DNA from 3 places in the Nonomuraea ferruginea genome. Region 3 is predicted to be linked to each of the others. Evidence: predicted binding sites of a transcription regulator. Region 3 holds the regulator's gene; each other region holds the start of a gene.
The links. The regulator HrcA, encoded in region 3, represses chaperone genes, less so after heat shock. The targets are predictions, from matches to a motif close to TTGGCACTCTCNNNNNGAGAGTGCCAA.

Region 1: the regulator HrcA is predicted to act here: its motif matches at 2,460-2,486, upstream of groES (co-chaperone GroES).
Region 2: the regulator HrcA is predicted to act here: its motif matches at 1,831-1,857, upstream of groL (chaperonin GroEL).

Annotation. Positions count from the first base shown of each region.
Region 1 is NZ_BAABFD010000019.1:152,926-157,048, reverse strand. It holds gene ABD999_RS32235 (hypothetical protein) at 1-904, opposite strand, end outside; gene ABD999_RS32230 (class I SAM-dependent methyltransferase) at 1,096-2,268, opposite strand; gene groES (co-chaperone GroES) at 2,575-2,886, shown strand; gene groL (chaperonin GroEL) at 2,959-4,123, shown strand, end outside.
Region 2 is NZ_BAABFD010000016.1:29,577-33,699, reverse strand. It holds gene groL (chaperonin GroEL) at 94-1,722, opposite strand; gene ABD999_RS28080 (cold-shock protein) at 2,029-2,232, opposite strand; gene ABD999_RS28075 (MoaD/ThiS family protein) at 2,483-2,758, opposite strand; gene thrC (threonine synthase) at 2,784-4,016, opposite strand; SAM riboswitch class I at 4,030-4,123, opposite strand, start outside.
Region 3 is NZ_BAABFD010000014.1:165,234-169,356, reverse strand. It holds gene ABD999_RS26135 (sensor histidine kinase) at 1-618, shown strand, start outside; gene dnaJ (molecular chaperone DnaJ) at 646-1,788, opposite strand; gene hrcA (heat-inducible transcriptional repressor HrcA) at 1,800-2,819, opposite strand; gene ABD999_RS26120 (hypothetical protein) at 3,266-3,826, shown strand; gene ABD999_RS26115 (DUF3097 domain-containing protein) at 3,844-4,123, shown strand, end outside.

The DNA of each region.
Region 1 (4,123 bases), on a different contig from region 3:
GGGAGGCCAGGCGGGCGTCCAGGGCGTCGAAGCGGCCGGTGTGGGAGGTCACGCGGGCGTCCACGCCGCGCAGGCGGGCGTCGACGTCGGCCAGGCTCTCCTCGGCCGTCTCGAACCGGGTGTCGAGCGCCATGAGCCGGCTCTCGACCCGGTCGACCCGGCCGTCGACGCCGTCGAAGCGCCCGGACAGGTGCTCGCCGACCTCGTCGACCCGGGCCCGCACCTCGCGGGCGGCGCTCGCCACCCGCTCGTCGAAGGTGTCGGACAGGTCGAGCACCACGCCCTCGACGCGGTCGGTGCGGGAGTTGAGCTCGGCCAGCGACTTGTCGAGCCGGGTGAACCGGCCGGCGGCCACCTCCATGCCCGCGCTCACCTGCGCCAGCCTGGCCGTGACGTCACCCATCCGCTTGGCCATGTCGTCGGTGAAGTCGACCACCGTCTGCAGCCGGCCCAGCGTCTCCTCCATCCCCTCGCACACGGCGGTGACGTCGGCGCGCAGCTTCGGCAGCTCCATGACCGGGTGGACGCGCTTGCCGACCGACTCCACGGCCGAGTCGACGCCGCCGACCTGCTCGCCCACCGCGTCGACGTGGTCGCGCACCGCCTCGACGTGCTGGGCCAGGCCCTCGGCCCACAGGGGCGGCTTGGCGGCGATGTCGTCCAGCCTGCCGCTGACGGTCTCCAGGGTGCCGCTCAGGCCGCCCAGCTCGCGCTCGCGCACCTCGCGCAGGAGCCATTCCATGCCCTCCAGCCGCTGGCGGATCTCGTCGAGCACGGCTCCCTGCGTGCGCTGCTCGTACACGTGATCCTGGGCGGCACGTGCCAGCAGCTCCCGCATCCGCTCCGAGATGGCGGTCTGGCCACCCGCCGCCTGCAGCAGAGTGGTGTGGTTGGAATGGTCCACCGAAAGGCTCCTTCGCTGTCGACGGTCTGCCGCGTAGCGGTGGGATGGTCCGATTTGCAGATAAGAAGGAGAACGCGGCTCACCGCAAGAGGGGGGAGGACTCCCGCCCGCCCACCTTAGCCTTTCGATCAAGGTCCGTCAGGGGCGAAGAAAAACGTCGCGCTTATCGGTGAATCGCCCTGATTTGTCATTCACGCAGGTGGGCTGGGGTCGCAGATCAGGACAGTGGGCTTATCGGATACGCGCGTCAGAATGACCACGGCGGTCCTGTCGCCGGAAAGCCTGAGGTCGGCCCGCAGGCGTTCTATATCGACCGCCGAGCCGCGTTTCTTGATGACGGCGTTGCCCACTCCGCGCTCCCTCAGCGCGGCCCTGAGCCGCTTCAGCGAGAACGGCAGCACGTGCTGTATTTCGTAGCGGGTGGCCCACGGGGTGTCGACCGGCTCGTCCCCCGAGATGTAGGCGATCATCGGGTCGGGCAGCCACCCGCGCACCAGCTCGGCCACCTCGCCGACGAGATGCGCCCTGACGGCCGCCCCGTCCGGCTCGTACACGTACCGCCCGACCGGGCCGGTGGCCGCGCGGGCGCCGGTGGCGGTGAGCGTGTGCCCGCCCGGCAGCAGCGTCGCGCGCCGCGCCCCCTCCGGCGGGCGGCCGGTCCACAGCGTGGCCTCCTTCACCTCGCCCTTGTACGAGACCCACTCGGCCTCCGCGTCGTCCGGGATGAACTCGTACGGGATGCCCGGAGCGACCTTCACGCAGCCGACCCGCGCCCTGCCCAGCAGGCCGAGCACCACGGGCCAGGACGGCGAGTAGGCGAGCGGGTCGAACGTCCTGCCCCTGGAGGTGCGCCGGGCGGGGTCGGCGAACAGCACGTCGTAGGCCTCCGGCCGCACCTCGGCGGCGTCGCCCACCCGTACGGTCACCCGGTCGGCCACCCCGAGCGCCTCGGCGTTGGCCCTCGCCACGGCGACCGAGAGCGGGTCGGTGTCCACGGCGTCGACCGCGCAGCCGGCCCGCGCCAGCGCCAGCAGGTCGCCCCCGACGCCGCAGCAGGCGTCGGCCACGCGCGGCCCGGGAGCCGCGCCCAGCCGCCGCGCCCGGTGGGCGGCCACCTCGGCCCTGGTCGCCTGCTCCAGGCCGTGCGGGGTGAAGAACATGCGCCCGGCGTCGGCGCCGAACTTGGCCTTGGCCCGCTCGCGCAGCCGGGCCTGGGTGAGCGCGGCCGAGGTGAGCGCGGCGTCGTGGGTCCTGCGCAGCCGCGTGGCGGCGGCGACGGGGTCGGCGCCGACGAGCTCCTGCGCCTCGGCCAGGGCTTCGCGGCCGCGCGGGGTCAGCAGCGCGGTGAAGGCGTCGAGATCCACGGCATACGACGGTAGCGCCCGTACGGAGTGCTTCCGGGCCAGCGTGTCGGCCCGTGGGGGGCCCGCGCGGACGTAGGCTGGAGCTCCAGGAGGCTCCGGAGTCCGGGTCGACCTCGTGAAAGCTTGCCCACGATCGCTGTGAGCAGACGAGTTCGTGTTGACTGTCAAGCCCCTCTTGCATATGTTTCCTGTTGGCACTCTCCCCTTGAGAGTGCCAACGTGCGACGAGGCAGGTCTGGCACCCGCGACGGCAGGCCCAGCTGGTCGCCTCTTCTAATCAGTCACATCTGAAGGGGAGGTCCGATCGTGACGACCGCCACCAAGGTTCCCGTTAAGCCGCTCGGCGACCGCATCGTGGTTCAGCCGCTTGAGGCAGAGCAGACCACCGCTTCCGGCCTGGTCATTCCCGACACCGCCAAGGAGAAGCCGCAGGAGGGCAAGGTCCTCGCGGTGGGCCCCGGCAACTGGGACGAGGACGGCGAGAAGCGGATTCCGCTCGACGTCAGTGAGGGCGACATCGTCCTCTACAGCAAGTACGGCGGCACCGAGGTCAAGTACGGCGGCGAGGAGTACCTCGTGCTCTCCGCCCGCGACGTTCTCGCGATCATCGAGAAGTAAGCCGGTTGTGTCGGGCCCCGGGCGCTCTAGAGCCCCGGGGCCTTCGACGCTAGGAGAGGACTTTCAGCAAAAATGGCGAAGATCCTGGAATTCAACGAGGACGCCCGCCGCGCGCTCGAGCGCGGCGTCAACGCCCTCGCGGATGCCGTGAAGGTAACCCTCGGCCCCCGCGGCCGCAACGTCGTCATCGACAAGAAGTTCGGTGCTCCGACGATCACGAACGACGGCGTGACCATCGCCCGCGAGATCGAGCTTGAGGAGCGCTACGAGAACCTCGGCGCCCAGCTCGCCAAGGAAGTGGCCACCAAGACCAACGACATCGCGGGTGACGGCACCACCACCGCGACCGTCCTGGCCCAGGCCATGGTCCGTGAGGGCCTGCGCAACGTCGCGGCCGGCGCCTCGCCGCTGTCGCTCAAGCGCGGCATCGACAAGGCCGCCAAGGAGGTCAGCGACAAGCTGCTCGCCTCCGCCCGGCCGGTCGAGGACAAGAAGGAGATCGCCAACGTCGCGACGATCTCCGCCCAGGACGCCAAGATCGGCGAGCTGATCGCCGAGGCGTTCGACAAGGTCGGCAAGGACGGCGTGCTGACCGTCGAAGAGTCCAACGCCATGGGCATGGACCTGGAGTTCACCGAGGGTCTCCAGTTCGACAAGGGCTACCTGTCGGCCTACATGGTCACCGACACCGAGCGCATGGAGGCCGTCCTGGAGGACGCCTACATCCTGCTCACCCAGGGCAAGATCTCCTCCATCGCGGACTTCCTCCCGCTGCTGGAGCAGATCGCCCAGACCAAGAAGCCGCTGCTCGTGGTCGCCGAGGACGTCGAGGGCGAGGCCCTGGCCGTCCTGGTCACCAACAAGATCCGCGGCACGTTCACCTCCGTCGCCGTCAAGGCCCCGGGCTTCGGCGACCGCCGCAAGGCGATGCTGCAGGACATGGCCATCCTCACCGGCGGCCAGGTCGTCAGCGAGGAGATCGGCCTCAAGCTGGAGAACGTCGGCCTGGAGGTGCTCGGCACCGCCCGCCGCATCGTGATCGACAAGGACAGCACCACGATCGTCGACGGCGCCGGTGACGCCGCGGCCATCGAGGACCGCGTCAAGGAGATCAAGCTCGCGATCGAGCAGTCCGACAGCGACTGGGACCGCGAGAAGCTCCAGGAGCGCCTGGCGAAGCTGGCCGGCGGCGTGTGCGTGCTGCGCGTCGGCGCCGCCACCGAGGTGGAGCTCAAGG
Region 2 (4,123 bases), on a different contig from region 3:
ACCGCCTATAAGGGCGGTCGGAAAAGCGAAGCGGCCCGAACCGGAAACACCGGTGCGGGCCGCTCGCGAGAACCTCGGGTCGAGAACCCTCGATCAGAAGTCCATGTCACCGCCGCCGGGCATGCCGGCGGGAGCGGCCGGGGTCTTCTCCGGCTTCTCGGCGATGACAGCCTCGGTGGTCAGGAACAGCGCCGCGATCGAGGCGGCGTTCTGCAGCGCCGAACGCGTCACCTTGGCCGGGTCGATGATGCCCGCCTCGAACATGTTGACGTAGTCGCCGGTGGCCGCGTTGAGGCCCTCACCCGGGGTGAGGTTGCGGACGCGCTCGACCACGACGCCGCCCTCAAGGCCGGCGTTGACCGCGATCTGCTTGAGCGGCTCCTCCAGCGCCTTGCGCACGATGGCCGCACCCGTGGCCTCGTCGCCCGGCAGCTCCAGCTTGTCGAACGCCTTGGCGCCGGCCTGCAGCAGCGCCACGCCACCGCCGGGGACGATGCCCTCCTCGACGGCCGCCTTGGCGTTGCGCACGGCGTCCTCGATGCGGTGCTTGCGCTCCTTCAGCTCGACCTCGGTGGCGGCGCCGGCCTTGATGACGGCCACGCCGCCGGCCAGCTTGGCCAGGCGCTCCTGGAGCTTCTCCCGGTCGTAGTCGGAGTCGGTGCGGTCGATCTCGGCGCGGATCTCGTTGACCCGGCCGGCGATCGCGTCGGCGTCACCGGCGCCGTCGACGATCGTGGTCTCGTCCTTGGTCACCACGACCTTGCGGGCGCGGCCCAGCAGGTCGAGGGTGGCGTTCTCCAGCTTGAGACCGACCTCCTCGGCGATGACCTGGCCGCCGGCGAGGATGGCGATGTCGGCGAGCATGGCCTTGCGGCGGTCGCCGAAGCCCGGGGCCTTGACGGCGACCGAGCGGAAGAGGCCGCGGATCTTGTTGACCACCAGGGTGGCCAGGGCCTCACCCTCGATGTCCTCGGCGATGATGAGGAGCGGCTTGCCGGACTGCACGACCTTGTCGAGCAGCGGCAGCAGGTCCTTGTTGGCCGAGATCTTCGAGTTGACGATCAGGATGTACGGGTCTTCGAGCACGGCCTCCATGCGGTCGGAGTCCGTGACGAAGTACATCGACGTCATGCCCTTGTCGAAGCGCATGCCCTCGGTGAGCTCCAGCTCCAGACCGAAGGTGTTGCTCTCCTCGACGGTGATGACGCCTTCCTTGCCGACCTTGTCCATCGCCTCGGCGATGAGCGAGCCGATCTCGGGGTCGGCGGCGGAGATGGAGGCGGTGGAGGCGATCTGCTCCTTGGTCTCCACGTCCTTGGCCAGCTTGGAGAGCTCCTCGCTGACGCGCTCCACGGCCGCCTCGATGCCCTTCTTCAGGGCCATCGGGTTGGCGCCGGCAGCGACGTTGCGCAGGCCCTCACGTACGAGCGCCTGGGCGAGCACGGTAGCGGTGGTGGTGCCGTCGCCCGCGACGTCGTCGGTCTTCTTGGCGACTTCCTTGACCAGCTCGGCGCCGATCTTCTCCCACGGGTCCTCGAGCTCGATCTCCTTGGCGATCGAGACACCGTCGTTGGTGATCGTGGGGGCGCCCCACTTCTTCTCCAGCACGACGTTGCGGCCCTTCGGGCCCAGCGTGACCTTCACCGCGTCGGCGAGCTGGTTCATCCCGCGCTCGAGACCGCGCCGGGCGTCCTCGTCAAACGCGATCATCTTGGCTGCCATTAGGCGAGACCTCCCAGATGCAGGGTGTCCTGGTGAGATCGAGCCGACGCCCGCGACGGCATGTGGGCCCACATCTCCGTTCGGCAGGCCCCATCGTCTCGATCCCCGTTGGCACTCATCGACATAGAGTGCCAACGACTGTTTAGCACTCTACCCCGTCGAGTGCAAGCTGACTCCGCACCTGGCCAGGTCAACAGATCGCCGTCGAAGGTGTCCGTACGGCGGGCCCCGGGCGGCCCGCCGTACCCCAATGTGAGGTGGCAGTCACACGCACTGCGCTGGCGTGCGAGCTGCCGGTCGCACCAGCTAGGCGACAGCGCGGACGGATTCCGCCTGCGGCCCCTTCTGGCCCTGCGTGATCTCGAACTCGACCCGTTGTCCCTGTTCGAGAGAGCGATACCCGTCCATCATGATTGCCGAGTAATGGACGAATACATCCTTACCACCGTCTACCGCGATGAAGCCGTAGCCCTTGTCCGCGTTGAACCACTTGACGGTGCCCTGCGCCACTTCCGACTCCTCTTACTGGGCTCAGGGATCTCGCCCATTCGTCCGCGAGACCCACAATCGCCATGACTTATGGGGATATCGTCTGACGATCGCACTCGACCATACCTGTGGCATGGCGGTCGGCAACAGAGTCAATCCGCAAAAGCCTTATTTCACCCCTAGCTGAGTAGTTCAAGGTTGAATTTCCCACAAAAGGGAGAAGGCGCCCACATGGGGCGCCTTCCAGACGATCGCTCCGCCGAGCGGGGGCTCAGCCGCCCGCGACGGCCGGGATGATGGAGATCTGCGTGCCCTCAGGGGCCGGAGTGTCCAGACCCTGGGCGAATCGGACGTCCTCTTCCCCCACATAGACGTTGACAAAACGCCGAATCTTGCCCGATTCATCCAGAATGCGGGCGCCGATCCCCGGGTAGTCGGAATCGAGCTTGGCCAGGACGTCACGGAGAGTCGCGCCCTCCCCACTCACTTCCGCGTTGCCCCCGGTGTACGTGCGCAGGATGGTAGGAATCCGCACAGAAACGCTCATGATATGGTCTCGCCTTTCCTGATTGTCAGACAGTCGCGCGGAACGCGTCGAGGGAGGGCCGGATCACGGCCGTGGGCTGCGCGTCGGCCGCGACGGCGTCGAGCGTCTTGAGCCCGTCGCCGGTGTTGAGCACCACGGTCTCGGCCTCCGGGTCGAGCTGCCCGGTCTCGACGAGCTTCTTCAGCACGCCCACCGTGACGCCGCCCGCCGTCTCGGCGAAGATGCCCTCCGTGGAGGCCAGCAGCTTGATGGCGGCCACGATCTCGGCGTCCGTCACGTCCTCGACGGCGCCGCCCGTGCGCCGGGCGATGTCGAGCACGTAAGGGCCGTCGGCGGGGTTGCCGATGGCCAGCGACTTGGCGATGGTGTCGGGCTTGACCGGCTGGACCACGTCGTGGCCGGCCTTGTAGGCGGCCGACACCGGCGAGCAGCCGAGCGCCTGCGCCCCGAAGACCTTGTAGGGCGTGTCGTCGACCAGCCCGAGCCGGATCAGCTCCTTGAAGCCCTTGTCGATCTTGGTGAGCTGGGAGCCGGACGCGATCGGGATGACGATCTGCTCAGGCAGCCGCCAGCCGAGCTGCTCGGCGATCTCGTACGCGAGCGTCTTGGAGCCCTCGGCGTAGTAGGGCCGCAGGTTGACGTTGACGAACCCCCACTTGTCGCCCATCGGGTCCCCGATCAGCTCCGAGCAGAACCGGTTGACCTCGTCGTAGGTGCCCTCGATGCCGATGAGCCTGCCGCCGAACACCCGGGCCATGGCGATCTTGGCCTGCTCCAGCCCGGCGGGGATGAACACGCACGCGTCCAGGCCCGCCCTGGCGGCGGCCGCCGTCACGGCCCCGGCCAGGTTTCCGGTCGAGGAGCAGGAGAGCGTGTGGAAGCCGAAGTTGCGGGCCGCCTCGACGGCGATGGCCACCACCCGGTCCTTGAAGGAGTGGGTGGGGTTGCCCGAGTCGTCCTTCACGTACAGGGACTTGAGACCGAGCGCCCGGCCCAGGTTGCCCGCCTTGACGAGCGGCGTCCAGCCGGGGTTCATGTTGGGCTTGCTCGCGACGTCGGCGGGCACCGGCAGCAGGGAACGGTAGCGCCAGATGCTGGCCGGGCCCGACTCGATGTCGGACCTCTTGACGTCGCCGAAGTCGTAGGCCGCCTCCAGCGGCCCGAAACACTCGACGCAGGCGAAGTTGGGGCCGAGCGGATAGCGGGCGCCGCACTCGCGGCAGGAGAGAGCAGTGGCGGGACCGAAGTCGAGCGACATGAAGCGAGGCCTTCCCTCATCTTCGTCCGCGGCCACCCTGACCGCGGACCGGAATTGGCACCCTGTCCCGGTCGGCCTCGCCAGGTCGCGAGTCACAAGCCGGGAGG
Region 3 (4,123 bases):
ATCAGCGTGCTGCAGCGCGACGAGTCGGACCCCGCCGTGCTGGCCAGGCTGTGCGAGCTGGACCGCGTGACCAGCCGTCTGCGCAGGAACGCCGAGAGCCTGCTGGTCCTGACCGGCACGCGGGGGCAGCGGCGCTCGTCGGAACCGGTGCCGGTGGACGAGGTGCTCCGGTCGGTGCTGGCCGAGGTCGAGGAGCACCACCGGGTGGCGCTGCGGGTGGTGGGCCGGGCGCACGTGCGGGGGCCGGTGGTGGCGGAGGTGGCGCACATGCTGGCCGAGCTGATGGAGAACGCGCTGGGCTATTCGCCACCCGAGTCGGAGGTGGACGTGGTGTCACGGGCCGCCGAGGGTGAGTGCCGCGTCACCATCTCCGACTACGGCATGGGCATGACGGCCGGGGAGCTGGCCGCGGCCAACGCCCGGCTGCGGGGCGAGCAGAGCTTCCTGGTGGCGCCGACCCGCTGCCTGGGCCACCACGTGGTGGGCAGGCTGGCCGAGCGGCTGGGCGTGCGGGTGTCGCTGCACCCGTCGCCCGGCCGCGGCGTCACGGCACAGGTGACCCTCCCGGAGGAGCTCCTGGCCGTGCAGCCCGCGGAGGCGGTCAACGGGTCCCGGTGACCGGCCGCCCGCCGCCGCGTCCCGTCGTCAGCGGCCGTTGAAGGCGTCGCGGAGACGGGAGAAGAAACCCTGCTGGCCGGGCGCGAACTTGCCCGGCGGCCGCTCCTCGCCGCGCAGCTTGGCCAGCTCGCGCAGCAGCTCCTCCTGCGGGGGGTCGAGGCGGGACGGGGTCTCCACGTTCACGTGGATGAGCAGGTCGCCGCGGCCGGTCTCGTTGAGGCGCTGCACGCCGCGGCCGTACATGGTGATGACCTGACCCGACTGCGTGCCGGGGCGGACGTCGATCTCCTCGGCGCCGTCGAGGGTCTCGACGGTGAGCACGGTGCCGAGCGCGGCGGCCGTCATCGGGATCTGGACGGTGCAGTGGAGGTCGTCGCCGCGCCGCTCGAAGATCTCGTGGGAGCGCTCGACGATCTCCAGGAAGAGGTCGCCGGGCGGGCCGCCGCCGGGGCCGATCTCGCCCTCGCCGGCGAGCTGGATGTGGGTGCCGTCCTCGACGCCCGCGGGGATGCGGACCTTGATCGTGCGGCGGGTGCGGACCCGGCCGTCGCCCGAGCACTCCTGGCACGGGTGGCGGATGATGCTGCCGAAGCCACCGCACTGCGGGCACGGCCGCGTGGTCATGACCTGCCCGAGGAAGGACCGGGTGACCTGGGAGATCTCGCCGCGGCCGTTGCACATGTCGCAGGTGTCGGGGTGGGTGCCGGGCGCCGCGCCGACGCCCTGGCACACCTCGCACAGCACGGCCGTGTCGACCTGGAGCTCCCGGGTGGTGCCGAACGCGGTCTCGCGCAGGTCGAGCTCGACCCGGATCGTCGCGTTGCGGCCGCGGCGGGCGCGCGAGCGCGGGCCGCGGGCGCCGCCCGTGGCGGTGCCGAAGAACGCGTCCATGATGTCGCTGAACGGGAAGCCGGCGCCGAAGCCGCCGCCCGGCGCACCCGCCCCGGCGCCGCCGAACGGGTCGCCGCCCAGGTCGTACATCTGGCGCTTGTTCGGATCGGAGAGCACCTCGTAGGCCTGCGTGATCTCCTTGAACCGCTCCTGCGTGGCGGGGTCAGGGTTCACGTCGGGGTGCAGCTCGCGGGCCAGCCGGCGGTAGGCCTTCTTGATCTCGTCCTGACTGGCGTCACGGCGCACCCCGAGGGCGGCGTAATAGTCGCTGTTTGCCACTTATCGACCTCTTAAGATGCAGCCAGAATCTGGCTGACGTAGCGTGCCACCGCGCGCACGGCGCCCATCGTCACGGGGTAGTCCATCCTGGTGGGGCCCAGAACGCCGAGCCGGGCCAGTTGGTTGTCGCCTTGACCGTATCCCGTCGCGACGATGGACGTGCCCCGCAGTCCGGTGTAGGCGTTCTCCGATCCGATGCGCACGGTGAGGGCGGAAGGTGTGTCTGAGGAAGTCTCGCCGAGCAGGCGCATGAGCACCACCTGCTCTTCCAGCGCTTCGAGCACCTCGCGCAGGCCGACGCTGAGGTCGGCGCCGGCGAGGTTGGCCGCCCCGGCGAACACGATCTTCTCGTCGTGCCGTTCGACGAGCGTCTCCAGCAGGACGGACAGGATCGTGGCCATCGCCGGCCGCTCGTCGACCGGCAGCCGCTCGGGCAGGTCCGAGACCAGCTCGGGCACGCTGCTCAGGCCGCAGCCGTCGAGGCAGTCGTTGAGCACCCCGCGCATGTGGGCGATGCGGTGCTCCTCCACCACCTCGGGCAGCTCGACCATGCGCTGCTCGACGCGGCCCATGTTGGTGATCAGCACCAGCATGACGCGGCGGTCGTGGAGCGGCACCAGCTCGACGTGGCGCACGGTCGAGCGGTTGAGCGTCGGGTACTGCACGACGGCGACCTGGCGGGTGAGCTGCGCGAGCAGCCGCACCGTGCGCATCACCACGTCGTCGAGGTCGACCGCTCCCGCCAGGAACGTCTCGATGGCCCGGCGCTCGGCCCCCGACAGGGGCTTGACCTGGGAGAGCCTGTCGACGAACAGGCGATAGCCCTTGTCCGTCGGCACGCGCCCGGCGCTGGTGTGGGGCTGGGCGATGTAGCCCTGCTCCTCCAGCGCCGCCATGTCGTTTCTCACGGTCGCCGGCGACACCTTCAGATTGTGACGCTCGGCGAGCGCCTTGGAGCCCACCGGTTCGTTGGTCGAAACGTAGTCTTCGACAATGGCGCGTAGCACCGCGAGCTTCCGATCGTCGAGCACGTGCGCACCTCCTACCGCCGCTTTCAGGGAAACGCCAGACCTAGCACTCTGTGTTCCCGAGTGCCAAGTGTACGGGTCTCGCTCACAGGGTGCGATAACACCGTTGTCCCCGCTGCTGGCACGCGTGAACGACAAGCATCACAATTGCCGACATGAACGACAATCCACCCCAGCGGCCTGTTGATCCGCCTTCAGGGCAGGATCCTCCTTTTGGTCAGCCTTATCCCCAGGGTGAACCTTCCCCGTACGCGCCGCCACCCCCACATTCCGGCCCGAACCCGTACGGATCTCAACCCCCCGGCCCCTACGGGCCCCCGCCCCAAGCGGGTCCCGGGCCGTACGGCGGGAGTCCGTACGGTCAGCAGCAGCCCGGCTACGGGTACGGGCAGCAGCCGCAGTTCGGCGGGCCGCAGTACGGGCCGCCGGGAGCACCCTACGGACGCCAGGTGGACCCGAAGGAGCTCCGCCCGCGGCTGCGGTGGATCGCGGTCGCGTGGGGCGTGGCCGTCGCGTGCGTCGTGGCGGGCGTGGTCCTGTTCGTCACCGGCATCGTGAACACCGTCGAGGACATCGCCCCGTCCACGACGTTCGCCGCCGGCGAGACGGTCACGGTCTCGCTCGACCCCGACGACCGACCGTCCGTCTACGTCTCCACCGACGCCCGGGTGAACTACCGCTGCGAGATCTCCGGCGGGCCCGGCCAGGCGCGGCTCGTCAACGCGCCGGGCTCGCAGACGGTGACGGCCGGCAGCCGGACGTGGGAGCAGATCCTGCTGGTCAACGCGCCCGCCGCGGGCGAGTACCAGCTCACCTGCGTCATCCAGGAACAGGGTGACGTGCTGTTCGGCGTGGGCAGGGACGCGCTCTCGGCGGCCGGCGGCATCGTGGGAGGACTGGCGGCGCTGCTGCTCATCCCCGGCGTGGGCGTGCTCGGCGCGATCATCGTGACGGTGGTCGTCCTGATGCGGCGGAGCGGCCATCGCAAGCGCCTCGCGACGGCCGGGTGATTTGCTACGGTCCCCGTGTGTACGACGGCGATGTTCTAGCGGGAAACTGGCGGCGTCCCGGCAAAGGGAAGATCCCCCAAGTGGCCGCCGAACCGGACCTGGTCGTGGAGGACGCCGACAGCGGCTTCTGCGGCGCGGTGGTGGCCTGCGACAAGGAGGCGGTGACGCTGGAGGACCGCTTCGGCAAGCGGCGGCTGTTCCCGCTGGCGCCCGCCGCTTTCCTGCTGGAAGGGCGGGTCGTGACGCTGGTGCGACCGCAGGCCGCCGCGCCCCAGGGTCACAGGCGCAGCGCCTCGG